One region of the Streptomyces sp. NPDC031418 genome, then DNA from elsewhere that is predicted to be linked to it. Evidence: riboswitches for the same ligand, from Rfam matches in the RefSeq annotation. Region 1 holds a riboswitch; each other region holds the start of a gene.
What was found. Region 1 has a riboswitch for cyclic di-AMP ahead of ACZ5CZ_RS12755 (transglycosylase SLT domain-containing protein). Riboswitches for the same ligand answer to the same signal wherever they lie in the genome.
Positions count from the first base shown of each region.

Region 2: it holds a riboswitch for cyclic di-AMP, as region 1 does, so the genes downstream of both, ACZ5CZ_RS38295 (M23 family metallopeptidase) here and ACZ5CZ_RS12755 (transglycosylase SLT domain-containing protein) in region 1, are expected to answer to the same signal.
Region 3: it holds a riboswitch for cyclic di-AMP, as region 1 does, so the genes downstream of both, ACZ5CZ_RS23365 (C40 family peptidase) here and ACZ5CZ_RS12755 (transglycosylase SLT domain-containing protein) in region 1, are expected to answer to the same signal.

Region 1 is NZ_JBVIJC010000008.1:12,098-16,913, forward strand. Features, by position in the region: gene ACZ5CZ_RS12745 (LolA family protein) at 1-1,077, opposite strand, end outside; gene ACZ5CZ_RS12750 (polyprenyl synthetase family protein) at 1,349-2,359, opposite strand; cyclic di-AMP (ydaO/yuaA leader) riboswitch at 2,892-3,071, shown strand; gene ACZ5CZ_RS12755 (transglycosylase SLT domain-containing protein) at 3,077-3,565, shown strand; gene ACZ5CZ_RS12760 (HAD family hydrolase) at 3,601-4,413, opposite strand; gene ACZ5CZ_RS12765 (FAD-dependent oxidoreductase) at 4,534-4,816, opposite strand, start outside.
Region 2 is NZ_JBVIJC010000043.1:2,386-7,201, forward strand. Features, by position in the region: gene ACZ5CZ_RS38280 (dihydrofolate reductase family protein) at 1-230, shown strand, start outside; tRNA gene ACZ5CZ_RS38285 (tRNA-Met) at 355-428, opposite strand; gene ACZ5CZ_RS38290 (PP2C family protein-serine/threonine phosphatase) at 584-1,777, shown strand; cyclic di-AMP (ydaO/yuaA leader) riboswitch at 2,035-2,210, shown strand; gene ACZ5CZ_RS38295 (M23 family metallopeptidase) at 2,220-3,251, shown strand; gene ACZ5CZ_RS38300 (aldo/keto reductase) at 3,325-4,269, shown strand; gene ACZ5CZ_RS38305 (PrsW family intramembrane metalloprotease) at 4,324-4,816, opposite strand, start outside.
Region 3 is NZ_JBVIJC010000015.1:144,531-149,346, forward strand. Features, by position in the region: gene ACZ5CZ_RS23350 (C40 family peptidase) at 1-687, opposite strand, end outside; gene ACZ5CZ_RS23355 (hypothetical protein) at 1,063-1,482, shown strand; gene ACZ5CZ_RS23360 (hypothetical protein) at 1,569-1,922, shown strand; gene ACZ5CZ_RS23365 (C40 family peptidase) at 1,970-3,328, opposite strand; cyclic di-AMP (ydaO/yuaA leader) riboswitch at 3,336-3,508, opposite strand; gene pcrA (DNA helicase PcrA) at 3,771-4,816, shown strand, end outside.

The DNA of each region.
Region 1 (4,816 bases):
CCCGGAGACGTGATCGCCGAGCGAGCCGAGGAAGCCACCGAGGTCACCGCCCTTGGCGCCGGTGGGCAGGCCGCCCTTGGCACCGGTGTCGAAGGTGGCCACGGACGACCAGCCCTTGCCCAGCACCTCGGCCGGATCGAACCCCCGGGCGAAGTCCCGGCCCGCCGCCGGAGCGTGCTCGCGGGCCTTGTGGTCCTGCTTGTCCTCGGTGACCTTCGCGCCCTTGGGCGGGGTGAAGTCGAAGGTGGCGGCGGCCGGCTTGGCGAAGGAGACCCGGGTGAAGCCCACGTCGACGACGGCGGCGCCGCCGCTCTTCGGGGTCAGCGTGAACTTCAGCGGCAGGCCCGTCTTCGCGTCGACGGCGATGCTGATCGCGCCGACCGTGGTGCCCGACTGCCTGGGCTTGATCAGCAGCTTGTAGGCGTCCCGCCCGGCGACCTGCGCGGTGCCGTCGACGGTGACGGACGTGGTGTCGTCCACCGCCTTCAGGGCCTGGTCGGCGAAGTCCTTGGGCGTGGCCGGCGGCTCGCCCGCGCGCTCCCCGTGCCGGGCGCCGGGAGCAGCCTTGGTGCTGTGGTGGACCTGGTTGCTCCGGCTGTCGTACCCCCAGACGTCCCGGCCGTTGTGGATGATGCTGTACTCGGCGCCGGTCTCCAGCAGCGACAGCTTCTGCCGGTCGGGGCCGTCGGCGGCGACGCGCAGCGTGTGCGTGCCGGAGACCAGCTCGGTGAGCTTGGCCTGCGGGTCGGCGGAGGAGCCGTCGCCCTTGCCCGCGCCGGAGGCGAGGCTGTTCTCCAGGCCGCCGAGGTTCGGCAGGCCGAGGTCGGTGCTGATCTTCACGGTGCCGGACAGCTGCTGCACGTCCGACTTGGCGATCTTCTCGATGAGCTGCTGTGCGGTGACCCGGGGCAGGTCCGGGTCGCCGGAGTTGGCGAGCGCCGGGACCAGCCCGATGGTGGCCGCCGCCACTCCCACCACCGCGACCGGCACGGCGTACCGGGCGGCCTTGCGTCGGCCGGAGCGCGCGTCCTCGTCCCGCGCAGCGCTCGGTGCGTCGTCGGATTCGTACGGTGCCATGTGTGCCTTACCTCCGTCGTCGGCGGCGGCTGTCCCCACGCTGGTCCACCTGAGCCGCCATTCTCACCCGAATCGGTGAGGAGTGGTGATTTCCGTGGTTTCCATCTCACCAAATCGGCCATGAGAAAGCGTCAGACCTCGGAGCCAACTCCGTGTACGCCTGGGGTATGACATGGAGGCGCTGCGACCGCTTCGAACCCGTAGGGGTCGGGCCCGCCCAGGGCCCACACGGGGCCCGCACGGGGCCCGCAGGGCATCCGTCGAACGGGCGTCAGCCGGCCCGGTGGACCACCGCGTCGCACAGCTCCAGCAGCGCCACCTTGGCGTCGCACTCCCGCAGCGGCGACAGCGCGGCCCGCGCCTCCTCCGCGTACCGCACCGTGTCCCGGCGGGCCTGCTCCAGCGCGGGGTGGGCACGCAGCGCGGTCAGCACCTCGGCGTGCCGTGCGTCGTCGCTGAGGTCGGAGTCGAGCAGCTCGCACAGCGCGATGTCCTCGGGCAGACCCAGCCGGGCCGCCCGCTCGCGCAGCCGGAGCACGGGGAGGGTCGGGATGCCCTCGCGCAGGTCGGTGCCCGGGGTCTTGCCGGACTCGTGCGAGTCGGAGGCGATGTCCAGGACGTCGTCGGCGAGCTGGAAGGCGACCCCGAGCCGCTCGCCGTACTGGGTGAGGACGTCGACGACCGTCTCGTCGGCGCCGGACATCATCGCGCCGAACCGGCAGGAGACCGCCACCAGCGAGCCCGTCTTGCCGGCGAGCACGTCCAGGTAGTGCTCGACCGGGTCACGGCCGTCCGAGGGACCGGCGGTCTCCAGGATCTGGCCGGTGACCAGCCGTTCGAACGCGAGGGCCTGGACCCGGACCGCCTCGGGGCCCAGGTCGGCGAGGATCTGGGAGGCCCGGGCGAAGAGGAAGTCGCCGGTGAGGACCGCGACGGAGTTGCCCCAGCGGGTGTTGGCGCTGTCCACGCCGCGCCGCACGGCGGCCTCGTCCATGACGTCGTCGTGGTACAGCGTGGCCAGATGGGTCAGCTCGACGACGACGGCCGACGGCACCACGCCCGGGGCGTAGGGGTCGCCGAACTGCGCCGCGAGCATGACGAGCAGTGGCCTGAACCGCTTCCCGCCGGCCCGTACGAGGTGCTGTGCGGCCTCCGTGATGAACGGAACCTCGCTCTTGGTGGCCTCGAGCAAGCCTTCCTCGACAGCCGTCAATCCGGCCTGGACATCGGCTTCCAGAGCCTGGTCCCGCACGCTCAGCCCGAACGGCCCGACGACGGTCACGAGGGGTCTCCTGTCTGCTGGTGTCTGCTGGCGATTACACGGTTTGTCGATAGGTCGCTGCCATCACTCGAGTCAGCGTATCCGGTCCTGTTTCGATCACCGATAGCGCCCACCGGTCCAGCCCGGTCGACATCGGATCATGATCACTAAGGTTCCGATCGGATGGTAAGAACGGACATCTATCGACTTAACAGAACTCCGAGCGCCTTGTCGCGCCGCGCGGGCAACTCCATTACATCCATTACACCCATTAGATCCAATGGGTACCTTGAATCCCTCATGTCCGTTTTGGAATGACTTGCTATTCCGTGAATTGGGTCACGCGGCCACTCCCGGGCACCCCTCCCCCGCAGGCCCGCTTCCTCCTTGCCCTGCAAGCGAGTTGAGCATTGGCAACCGCAAAGGATCAAGTACCCCATATGGCGCAGACCAAGGTCAAATAGTGCGTTGTGTGAATCCAGTACTTGTTCCCGACATGTGCTCTCGCATACGTTCCGGGCCGTCGGGCGGACGCCGAATCCTGCCGCCGCCCGCATACCCATCCACGAACCCATTCGTACGGCAGGAGCGGGGGACCCAGGTAAGCCGCCGGACCGGAAGGCACACGCCGCACCGGCCCGGCTAGGGGTGAAGCCATGCCTCCTCCAGGGCACGGCCGGGCACCTCCCCGCCCGAACCCGACAGCTCACCTCGCAGGCGCCGGAGAGGAACGCCCCCATGTCTGCTGCCGCTCAGCCCCGCCGTCCCCGCACCAACCGCCTCGTCCGCGCGCTCGCCGTCGCCGGCACCGGCGTCGCCGTCCTCGCCCTGCCGCTCATCGGCGCCACCACCGCGTCCGCCGCCACCGGCACGACCGCCACGGCCTCCACCACGCTCGCCGGGTACCCGAACAACCTCGACGGCTGGATCCGCGAGTCGCTCGCGATCATGGCCCAGAAGGGCATCCCGGGCACCTACAACGGCATCTACCGCAATGTCATGCGGGAGTCCTCCGGCAACCCGAACGCCATCAACCTCTGGGACTCCAACGCCGCCGCGGGCATCCCCTCCAAGGGCCTGCTCCAGGTCATCGACCCGACCTTCCAGGCCTACCACGTGGCCGGCACCTCCTTCGACCCCTACGACCCGGTCGCGAACATCACGGCCGCCTGCAACTACGCCGCCGCGCGGTACGGGTCCATCGACAACGTCTTCGGCGCGTACTGAGGTCCCCGACCGGCCGGTGCCTACTGAAGAACCGGTCAGTCGGTAGGGAAGAGTCTTTCGAGGACGACGGCGATGCCGTCGTCCTCGTTCGACAGGGTGACCTCGTCGGCCACCGCCTTCAGTTCCGGATGCGCGTTGGCCATGGCGACCCCGTGCCCGGCCCACTCGAACATCGGGACGTCGTTGGGCATGTCCCCGAACGCCAGCGCCCGGTCGGCGCCGGTGCCGAGCCGCTCGGCGGCCAGCGCCAGCCCGGTCGCCTTGGTCACCCCGCGCGGCTGGAGCTCCACCATCCCCGGGCCCGACATGGTGACCGTCGCCAGCGACCCCACCACCGCGCGCGCGGTGGCCGCCAGTTCGTCGTCCGACAGGGTGGCGTGGCGCAGCAGCACCTTGCTGATGGGCGCGCACCACAGGTCGTCGCGCCGGCCGACCCGGACGGCGGGCAGGGCCGGATGCGGCATCCGGTACCCGGGCTCGATGAGCGTGAGCCCGTCCACCCCGTCCTGGTCGACGGCGGCGAAGACCTGTCCCACCTCCGCCTCGATCTTGCCGAGCGCCGTCTCGGCCAGCTCCCGGTCCAGCCGGACCGACCACACCAGACGGCCGGCCCCGGCGTCGTAGACCTGCGCGCCCTGCCCGCATACCGCGAGCCCCGTGCAGCCGAGCACGGCCAGCAGGGGCCGTACCCGCGGGGCCGGGCGGCCCGTGACCACCAGATGCCGGGCACCGGCCCGCGCCGCCCGCGCGAGCGCGGCGAGCGACCGGTCGGAGACGGTGTCGTCACCGCGCAGCAGGGTTCCGTCCAGGTCGGTGGCGATGAGTGAATATGCGGGGGAGGGTGCCATGATCAGAGAATACGGACACCACGCCCCGCCGACTCATCTGTCACAGCGCGCACTTGTGTGCTGATCACCCCCAACTGGTGTGTGTCTTCCCGCTGATGACGCCCCGCGTCGGCCCGGAGCTCAGCCGTGGGCCGCGGCCAGGTGCTTCGCCAGGCGCGGGGAGGCGAAGTCCGTACCGCACACGAAGCGCATCACCGGTCCGTACGACGACGCCGCCGGCAGGCCGGTGAAGTACAGGCCGGGTACGGAGGAGACGAAGCCGGCACCGAGCTTGGGCGTGCCCCGGCTGAGCGCGAGCCGGGTGCGCAGCTCATGGCCGAGGAAGTCCATCGCCGCGATGTCGACGCGGTAGCCGGTCGCGGCGATGACATGGTCGGCGGTGAGCCGCTCGGTACGGCCGCCG
Region 2 (4,816 bases), on a different contig from region 1:
ACAGCAGCCTGGAGCCCTGTGCGCGGCGGGCGTCGCGGCCGGCGCCCTGTGCGGAGCTGATCCTCGGGGCGGGGGTGCGCCGGGTGGTCACCGCCTGGCGGGAGCCGGACACCTTCGTGGCGGCGGCCGACGGGGCCGGGCTGCTCGGTGCGGGGGGAGTGGAGGTCGTGGTCGTCCCCGAGCTGGAGGCGGTCGCCAAGGCGCCGAACTCTCATCTGTTGGCGGGCTGACTCCCGGCCCGCTTCGCCCGGTGAAACAGGCCGGCGCCCCTGCGGGGGCGCCCCTAGGGCCGTACACGCTCATGGAAACACTCAGGGCCGGAAACCATTGCTGGTTTCCGGCCCTGAGTTTCAGTAGCGGGGACAGGATTTGAACCTGCGACCTCTGGGTTATGAGCCCAGCGAGCTACCGAGCTGCTCCACCCCGCGTCGTTGTGACTTCAGTGTACGTCATCCGTGGGGTCCCGCGCACATCGGTTTACGGCGGGTCCTTCGGGCGGGCTCATCCGGTCGGCCCACCGGGGTCGCCCGGCCTTGCCGGGCCCGCAAATCTGGAGGTACGTCGGACATGCGGGAGAGACACGGTGCGCCCTGGTGAGGTGGAGGAGAGCCCGTACGCCAGGGCGGGCGGCCGGCTCCCCGGCGACCCGGTGCCCGGGCCGGGCCACGGCGACCGGCCCGCCCCCGTGCGCCCTTCCCCGCTCGCTCCGCGCCGTCCGAGTGCCCGCGCCCTGGCCCGGAGCCTGCCCGTCCTGCTGATCTTCTGCGGTGTCCTCTACGGCCTGCTGACGCCGAGGGACTTCACCGCCGTGCCCTTCTTCACCGCCGCCGCGCTGATCGCGGCCCCGCTCAGTTCGCTGCGCAGCACCGCGCTGACCGGCCTCGCGGCGCTCGGCGCCACCTACGCCGTGCATGCGCAGGGCGGTGCCCGTCCGGCCGTGGCCACGGTCACCGATCTGGTCACCGTGGCCAGCGTCGCCGTGCTGGCCGGCGCCATCAACCGGGTGGTCCGCCTGGGTGACCGGCGGCTGGCCTCCGCCCGGGAGATCGCCGAGGCCGCCCAGCGGGCCGTACTGCCGGAGCCCGCGGCGCGGATCGGCGGTTTCCGGATCGCCGCCCGTTACGAGGCGGCCCGGCAGGACGCGTCCATCGGCGGCGACCTGTACGCGGTGCAGGACAGCCCGTACGGCGTCCGGCTGATCGTCGGGGATGTGCGGGGCAAGGGGCTGGGTGCCGTCGCTGCGGTCGCCGTGGTGATCGGCGCGTTCCGGGAGGCGGCCGAGCAGGAGGCCACGCTGGAGGAGGTGGCGCAGCGGCTGGAGCGGGCGCTGGCCCGCGAGGGCGCCCGGCGGGACGGTATCGACGCCTTCGAGGGGTTCACCACCGCCGTACTGGCCGAACTCCCGCACGGCGAGGGGCTCGTCCGGGTCGTCAACCGCGGCCATCCGCCGCCGCTGCTGCTGTACGCCGACGGCGCGGTGCGCACGCTGGCCGGGCCCGAGCCCGCGCTGCCGCTCGGCATGGGTGATCTCGGGGTGTGGCCGGACCGGGTGCTGGAGGCGGCCTTTCCGGGCGGGGCCACCCTGCTGCTCTACACCGACGGGCTGTCCGAGGCCCGGGACGCCCACGGCCGGTTCTACGACCCCGAGCGGCGGCTTACCGGCCGTACCTTCGCCGGTCCGGGCGCGCTGCTGGGGCGGCTCGCGGACGAGGTGCGGAGGCACTCCGGGGGAGGGATGGCGGATGACATGGCGCTGCTCGCCGTACGGCACCCCTGAGGGTCTCCCCGCAGGGGGTTCACGATGAGTGACCGGGCGACTCCGCGCGCATAACATCTGAGTCACCATCAAAAACGCTGTGACTCCTGAACGGTGACCGAGTCGCCGTCAACTCGCCCGGTTTGCTGGCCTTGTGACCCTTAAGTACTGGCATAAAAGGTTAACGATCAAGCTGGACGGGCTTGGAAAGTAACCGCAGGGTCTATTAACGTTCGATAACGCAGCGCGGTCGTCCCAGCCGTCACAAGAGGCGGCTCCGTGCGCACGCGCCGAATCCCGTAAGGGAACCGGGGAACCACCACCTTGGGGTGAATCACGCGGACACCGTCGTGGACTTGCCGAGCGGACTCGGCCCACGATCGGTTTACGCGCGTAGGAGACCTTCCTGCTCCGAACCCGTCAGCTAACCCGGTAGGCGGAGGAAGGAAAGGAGCGCGCCCGCGTGGCGTCCAACCGGCCTGCCCCAGAAGCCCCGTTCATACCCGCTCAGCGCGAGACGGACACCTTCGGATACGGCTCCCCCGCCGCCGAGGACGGCCCCTGGGAGGAGTGGAACCCCACTGCGGAGTCCGTCGCTCCGGTCCGCGGTCGGCACCGCGTCGCCAAGCAGCGCGGCGGCTTCGCGCGCAGCTCCACCGTCCTCGGTGTCGGCGTGATGGCCGCCGTCGGCGCGGGCGGCATGGCCAGCGCCAACCCCGGCAAGGTGCCGGTCTCCGTCTCCATGCCGGACCTGGACTCCGTCGAGCACCTCTTCGGCGGCGACTCCGCCGACGCGCCCAAGGACGCCGGCGGCACGCTCGGCACCGTCGGCGTGGCCTCGGCCGAGGCCGGGCAGAGCGGTGGCGCGGGCGAGGCCCTGCGCAACCGGATCATGGCCCAGGCCGAGCAGCAGAAGGGGCAGGCCGACAGCAAGGCCACCATCGCCGCGCTCGCCGCCTCCGAGAAGCAGACCGCCGCCGCGGCCGCCAAGGCCGAGCAGGCGGCCGCCGCCAAGGCCGCCGCCGCCAAGCAGAAGGCGGAGGCCGACGCCAAGAAGGAGGCCGAGGCCAAGCGCCTGGCCGAGCTGGCCAAGCAGTACTCGCTGCCGGTCGTGTCGTACACGATCACCGGCACCTTCGGGCAGCCCGGCTCGATGTGGTCCTCCGGCTACCACACCGGCCTGGACTTCGCCGCCCCCACCGGCACCCTCATCAAGTCGGTGCACGCCGGCAAGGTGACCGAGGCGGGCTGGGCCGGCGCCTACGGCTACCGCACGGTCATCACCCTCGACGACGGCACCCAGCTCTGGTACTGCCACCAGTCCTCGATCAACGTCTCGGTCGGCCAGCAGGTGAACACCGGCGACGTCATCGGCCGCGTCGGTGCGACCGGCAACGTCACCGGGCCGCACCTGCACCTGGAGGTCCACCCGGACGGCCAGCCCACCGCCATCGACCCCATGGCCTGGCTGCGCGACAAGGGCCTCAACCCCTGACAGGCCCGGCTTTCCGGGTGAACGCGGCGCCGGCGGAGGAATGCGCTTCCTCTCGCCGGCGTTGGCATTGATCATGACTTCACTGCGCACACTCGGCTCTTCCGACCTCGAGGTCTTCCCGCTCGCCCTGGGCGGCAACGTCTTCGGCTGGACCGCCGACGAGGACACCTCCTTCGCCGTCCTCGACGCCTACACGGCCGCCGGCGGCAACTTCATCGACACCGCGGACGTCTACTCGGCCTGGGCCGAGGGCAACAAGGGCGGCGAGTCGGAGACGATCATCGGCGCGTGGCTGAAGGCGCGCGGCAACCGCGACAACGTCGTCGTCGCCACCAAGGTCAGCCAGCACCCCGAGTTCCAGGGCCTGTCCGCGGCCACCATCAAGGCCGCCGCCGACGCCTCCCTGCGCCGTCTCGGCACCGACTACATCGACCTGTACTACACCCACTACGACCAGCTCGAGGTGCCGGTCGAGGAGATCATCGGCGCCCTGGACGAGCTGGTGAAGGCGGGCAAGGTCCGGCACATCGCCGCCTCCAACATCGGCGCCGAGCGCCTTCAGGCCTCCCTGGACTTCTCCGCCCGCGAGGGCCTGGCCCGCTATGTCGCCGTCCAGCCCCACTACAACCTGGTCTCCCGCGACACCTACGAGGGTGACCTCCAGGACCTCGCCGCCCGCGAGGGCCTGTCCGCGGTCCCGTACTACGCCCTCGCCTCCGGCTTCCTGACCGGCAAGTACCGCCCCGGTGCGACGGTCGACAGCGCCCGCGCCGGAGCCGCCGCGAAGCACCTGGAGTCCGAGCGCGGCCGGCGGGTCCTCGCCGCCCTGGACGAGGTCGCCGCCGCCCATGAGGCCCCGGTCGCCACGGTCGCCCTGGCCTGGCTCGCCGCCCAGCCGACGGTGGCGGCTCCCATCGCCTCGGCCCGTACGGTGTCCCAGCTGCCGGCCCTGACGGAGGTGGCGAACCTGACCCTGACGAAGGAGCAGCTCACGACGCTGACCGAGGCGTCGGCCTGATCACCGTCTCCCCGGTGTGACCCGGCGGTGCCGATCCCCGCGAGATCCCGGCCCCTAGGTGCGGTAGGGGTTGTATGCGGGATACCCGGAGTACCCGGAGTACGTGGAGTATCCGGCGTACCCGGGGTTTCCGGGGTTCGGCGCCGCCGGGTGTGCGTACGGCGGCCAGTACGCCGGGGCAGGGGCGATGGCCCGGGCCGCGTACTCGAGCGCGGGACGCGCCGTCTCCCTGCGGCGCCACAGCTCCTCCAGCACCTCCCGCTCCCGTACGACGAAGTCGGCCCCGGCCCGGCCCCGGCGCCCCCGGCGCCGCAGTGACGCCAGCGAGGTGGCGTACGTCTCGTACTCCGCCACCACCCGGGCGGCCGGGCGCCCGGCGTGGTGCCGGGCGAAGTCCCGGGCCATCCGCCGCGCCCGCATCGAACCGAGCGCGAACGGCTCGCCCGGGCCCAGCCACCCCGCCGACACATACGCCGGCAACTCCTCCCGCACGATCCGCAGCTCCCGCTGCCGCGTCCAGATCGACAGCCAGGTCAGCAGCGCGAAC
Region 3 (4,816 bases), on a different contig from region 1:
CGGCTGCCGGGGCTCCGGGGCCGACCGCGAGGCGGGCCCGGAGCCGGTGCCGGTGGCGCCGGTGATGTGGTCGCGCTGGCGCGGGGTGAGCCCGGCGAGCAGTCGCCGGGCCTCGTCCAGCTTGCGGGTGATGGTGGTCTTCTGCCGTCGCAGCTCCGCCTGCCGGGAGCGCAGCGACGCCAGCTCGACGCGGGCGGCGCCGCGCAACCGCTCGATCTCCCGCAGCTGTTGCCGTACCCGCGAGACCGCGGCCGCCTGCCGGTCGCCGGCCCGCTCGGCGAAGGCGGCGCCGTCCAGATACCGGTCCGGGTCGCTGGACAGGGCGAGTTGCCAGGCCGGATCGATGCCGCCGGAGCGGTACTGCGCCGCGGCGAACGAACCGAGCGCCTCCCGGGCCGAGTTGAGTTTCTGCTCCTTGCGGGCGGCCTCGTCGCGCAGTGAGTTCAGCCGCCGCTGCCCGGCGTCCGCCTTCTCCTTCGCCCCGTCGTACTTCTCGGTGGCGTCCTCGGCCTCCTGGTACAGCTTGTCCACCTTCGCCTTTACCTGCGCCGGCGTCAGCTGCGGCTCCGCGTGTCCCGTGCCGTCGAAGGCGGTCGCGGTGGCCGCGCCCGCCAGGGCGAGGGTCGCGGCCGTGCGGGCCGTATGGCCTCCGAGGGGGCGTTGCCGGGGCTTGCGATGCGCTGCCACCTGGACCGTCACGTCCTTCCGTCCGGGTCGTACGAGCGGGCCGTCCGGGCCCCGGCGGCGGCCGGCACAGGGGGAGCGGGCCGCCGCCGGGCCTTTCTCGGCGGTGGTGGCCGGCTGCCGCCCCTGGCCGGGCGGCGTTGGGGAGCCGGTCACCTGGGGGAGGACGCTAGGCCTGACGGTGACAAGTCGGTAACGCGGTGTACGGAACTGGTCGGGAGGGACCGGATCCCAACCGAGGATGACCGAATGCGCCGCCCGGAGTCGTCGCCTTCACGCAGCGTGGTGACCGAAGCGCGGAAAAGGGAGACGGGGGAGGGTGATGGGGTGCTATGGCACGGATATATGCAAGATCGACAGCGGTGTAGGGAGCCGAGAGTGGACCCGGGACACCGGCATGCCGGCATCCGGCTTCCTGAAGGGTCCTGGTGGGACTGGGACGTCATTGCCTGGGACGCGGCCGAGTTCCGGCTGGCGGCCGGGTATGACCTCAGCTACTCCCACGGCCTGGAACTGGTCTTCGGGGACCCGGCCTTCGTCACGTGTCCGGCGCAGTTCGCCGACCCGGTCTTTCGCACCCCGTCGGAAGACGAGCTCGCGAGAGTCACTCGTCAGCTTGGTGAGATACCGCCCGTGCTCCTCGCCTTCGAGGCGGACGCGGGCGGGCCGGAGCCGGTCTCCTGTCTGATCGCTGCGGAGCGGGTTGAGGTCGTACAGGAAACCGTCCTGCGGTACTGGCGTGCCGACGCGGTTCCCGGGCAGCGGTTCGCGCCGTGGGTACGGCCGCCGGCGCTGTAGGAGAACCGGGCGGGTGGCCCCCCGCCTGGCGGGCACGGCACCCTGCCGTCCGGGGGGCTGTGGGGGACGAATTAGGCTCCGGCCCCATGGACGTACTCATCCATCTCTTCGTCGGCCTGCACATCATCGGTATCGCCGCGCTGCTCGGCGGTTTCCTCACCCAGATGAAGGCGATGGGCCAGGGCACGGCCCGGTTCGTCCCCGGGATGCTGCACGGCGCGCTGACCATGCTGGTCACCGGCGTGGCCCTGGTCGGCCTGAACCAGGCCCAGGGCGCGCACATCAACACCATCAAGATCGGCATCAAGCTGGCGCTGCTGATCGTGATCCTCGGCCTGGTCTATGTGAAGCGCGACGAGGAGACGATCGACAAGGGCCAGTTCGGCCTGGTCGGCGCCCTCACGGCGACGAACGTGTTCATCGCCGTGCTGTGGACCTGACGGCCGCCGGTGCCATGAAGCGAGTCGCGCGCCCCGGTCGTCACCGGTCAGCCCGGGCGCACCACGCTGTGGACGAGTGACTCACCCCAGCGGTACACGGAGTCCTCACGGATGTACGCGCCCGGCTCGGGGGAGTGGATCATCATGCCGTTGCCCGTGCAGAGGCCGACGTGGCTGCTGTCGTCGTAGAAGAAGACCAGGTCACCGGGGCGGGCGTCGGCGAGCGGCACGGGCGTGCCGGAGGCCGCCTGGTCCCGGGCGGAGCGCGGAAGGGTGACGCCGGCGGCCTTCCAGGCGGCCTGGGTGAGGCCGGAGGCGTCGTAGGAGCCGGGGCCGCTGGCACCGGACACGTACGGCCTGCCGATCTGGGCGCGGGCGAAGGCGACCGCCAGCTCGGCCCGGGTGACCTGGGCCCCGTACGCCGGACCGGCACCCTCCGCCCGCTTCCGCCCCGCGAGCGCGGCCGAGCGGGCGTCCGCCTCGGCGGTCAGCCGGAACAGCAGCTCCCGCGCGGTGGCGAGCTTGCGCTGGACGGCGGCCTTGGCGGTCTTCACGTCGTACGGGGCGGCGGCCGATGTCGCCGTGCCCCGGTCGGCGGCAGCCGGTATCGGCGTGCCCCGGTTGGCGACAGCCGATGCCAGCGCGCCCCGGTCGGCCATCGCGCGCGTGCCAGGGCGCTCGCCCCGCGGACCCGCATCGGTGACCTCGCCGAGCGCGTCCCGGCCCGCGTCCCGGCCGCGCGCGTTCCCGCCGGTGGTGGCCCTGGTCCGCTCCGCCGCGTCCTTCACGCGTGAGGCCAGCCGGTTCATCACCCGGCTCGGCGCGAAGTGGTCCTGCGGGAACTCATCGAGCAGCGAAGCGGCCACGTCCGGCGCAGCGGCGAACGGCACCAGGCCCGCGCGGGCCCGGGCGTGCCGCCCCGCGGGCCGGGCGCCCCCCGCGCGCGGGTCGTCCTGGCCCGGGTCGTCCCGGCGCGCTTCCGCCGCGTGCGCCGGTCGCCGCGCGGCCGACGCCTCCGCGGAAGCGGCATGGGCCCCCTGCCGGGCGGCTCCCGGCTCCTCGAAGCGGGTGCCCTGCCGGGCGGCTCCCCGCTCCTCGAAGGGCGCCCCCTGCCGGGCAGCCTCCGCCGCCTCCGCGCGGGCGCGCTGGCGGGCGGCCGCCGACTCCTGCGAGCGTGCGCGCTGCCGGGCCGCCGGTTCCGCCTCCGCGGCCGAGTCGGCGCGGCGGTAGAACTCGTCGATCTTCTTCTCGATCTCCTCCAGGCTGGGCCTGCCGTCGGGGGCGGGGACGGCCTCGGCCGTCTGGGACAGGACGGCCACGGAGGTGAACGCGGCGGTGGCCAGGGCGGGGCCGCGCAGGCCCGGTCCATGGGTGCCGCCGGGCCACGGCTTGCGGTGCGACGCCAAAAGAGGCGACTCCTTCCAACACGCCGCCTACCGGGTTAGCTGTCGGGTTCGGGCGGGTGCTTCGGAAGGGTTGCCCTACGGCGTCGTCCCGGGCGGGAGGTCGGCCGATTCACCCCAGGATCGGTGGGTCCCCGGCTCCGGGCACCCTGCGGGGCGCGCCGGATTCGGCGGAGGCCGCGCGGCCCGGCGAGGTTCGCCGGAGAGGGGTCGTGCGGCCTGACGGCAACCTAGCCAACTCGTGTGCGTCCTGTGAAGGTTGGTGCGAGGTATGTCCGATACATTTCCGTGACCTGGGGGCGCTTGTCTACGCGCGTGAGCAGGCGCTTCCGCAGCGTGAGCGGTCGGCGGGCGCCCCGCGGGCCGTGATCGGCGGGGTCGTCGGTCGGCCGGGTTCCGGGGACGGCGACCGGTTGTCGGTGGGGCACCCTAGACTCGGAGAGCGATGAGCAGCCTCTTTGACGACAGCTTCCTGGCGGACCTCCAGCCCCCGCGTGGGCACGAGGAGGAGCCCCCGCCGCCGACCGAGGACGATCACGCTCCGGAGCCGCTTCCGGACGATCTGTTCGGCGGGAAGTTCGACGTGCCGCCGGACCGGGATTCCTACTACCGCGACGGCGCCCCGCGTCCCGCCATCGACTCGGCGGCCCTCCTGGAGGGGCTGAACGAGAACCAGCGCGCCGCGGTCGTGCACGCCGGCTCCCCGCTGCTCATCGTCGCCGGCGCCGGCTCCGGCAAGACCCGCGTGCTCACCCACCGCATCGCCCACCTGCTCGGCGAGCGGCATGTCCACCCCGGCCAGATCCTCGCGATCACCTTCACCAACAAGGCCGCGGGCGAGATGAAGGAGCGCGTGGAGCAGCTCGTCGGCCCGCGCGCGAACGCGATGTGGGTGATGACCTTCCACAGCGCGTGCGTGCGCATCCTGCGCCGCGAGTCGAAGAAGCTCGGCTTCACCTCGTCGTTCTCGATCTACGACGCCGCCGACAGCAAGCGCCTGATGGCCCTGGTCTGCCGCGACCTGGACCTCGACCCCAAGCGCTTCCCGCCGAAGTCCTTCAGCGCCAAGATCAGCAACCTGAAGAACGAGCTGATCGACGAGGAGGACTTCGCCGCCCAGGCCACCGACGGCTTCGAGAAGACCCTCGCCCAGGCCTACGCGCTCTACCAGTCGCGGCTGCGCGAGGCCAACGCGCTCGACTTCGACGACCTGATCATGACGACGGTCAACCTGCTGCGCGCCTTCCCCGACGTCGCCGAGCACTACCGCCGCCGCTTCCGGCACGTCCTGGTGGACGAGTACCAGGACACCAACCACGCCCAGTACGCGCTGGTGCGCGAACTGGTCGGCACCGGGGAACACGACGAGGACGTCCCGCCCGGCGAGTACGACATCCCGCCCGCCGAGCTGTGCGTCGTGGGTGACGCGGACCAGTCGATCTACGCCTTCCGCGGTGCGACGATCCGCAACATCCTCCAGTTCGAGGAGGA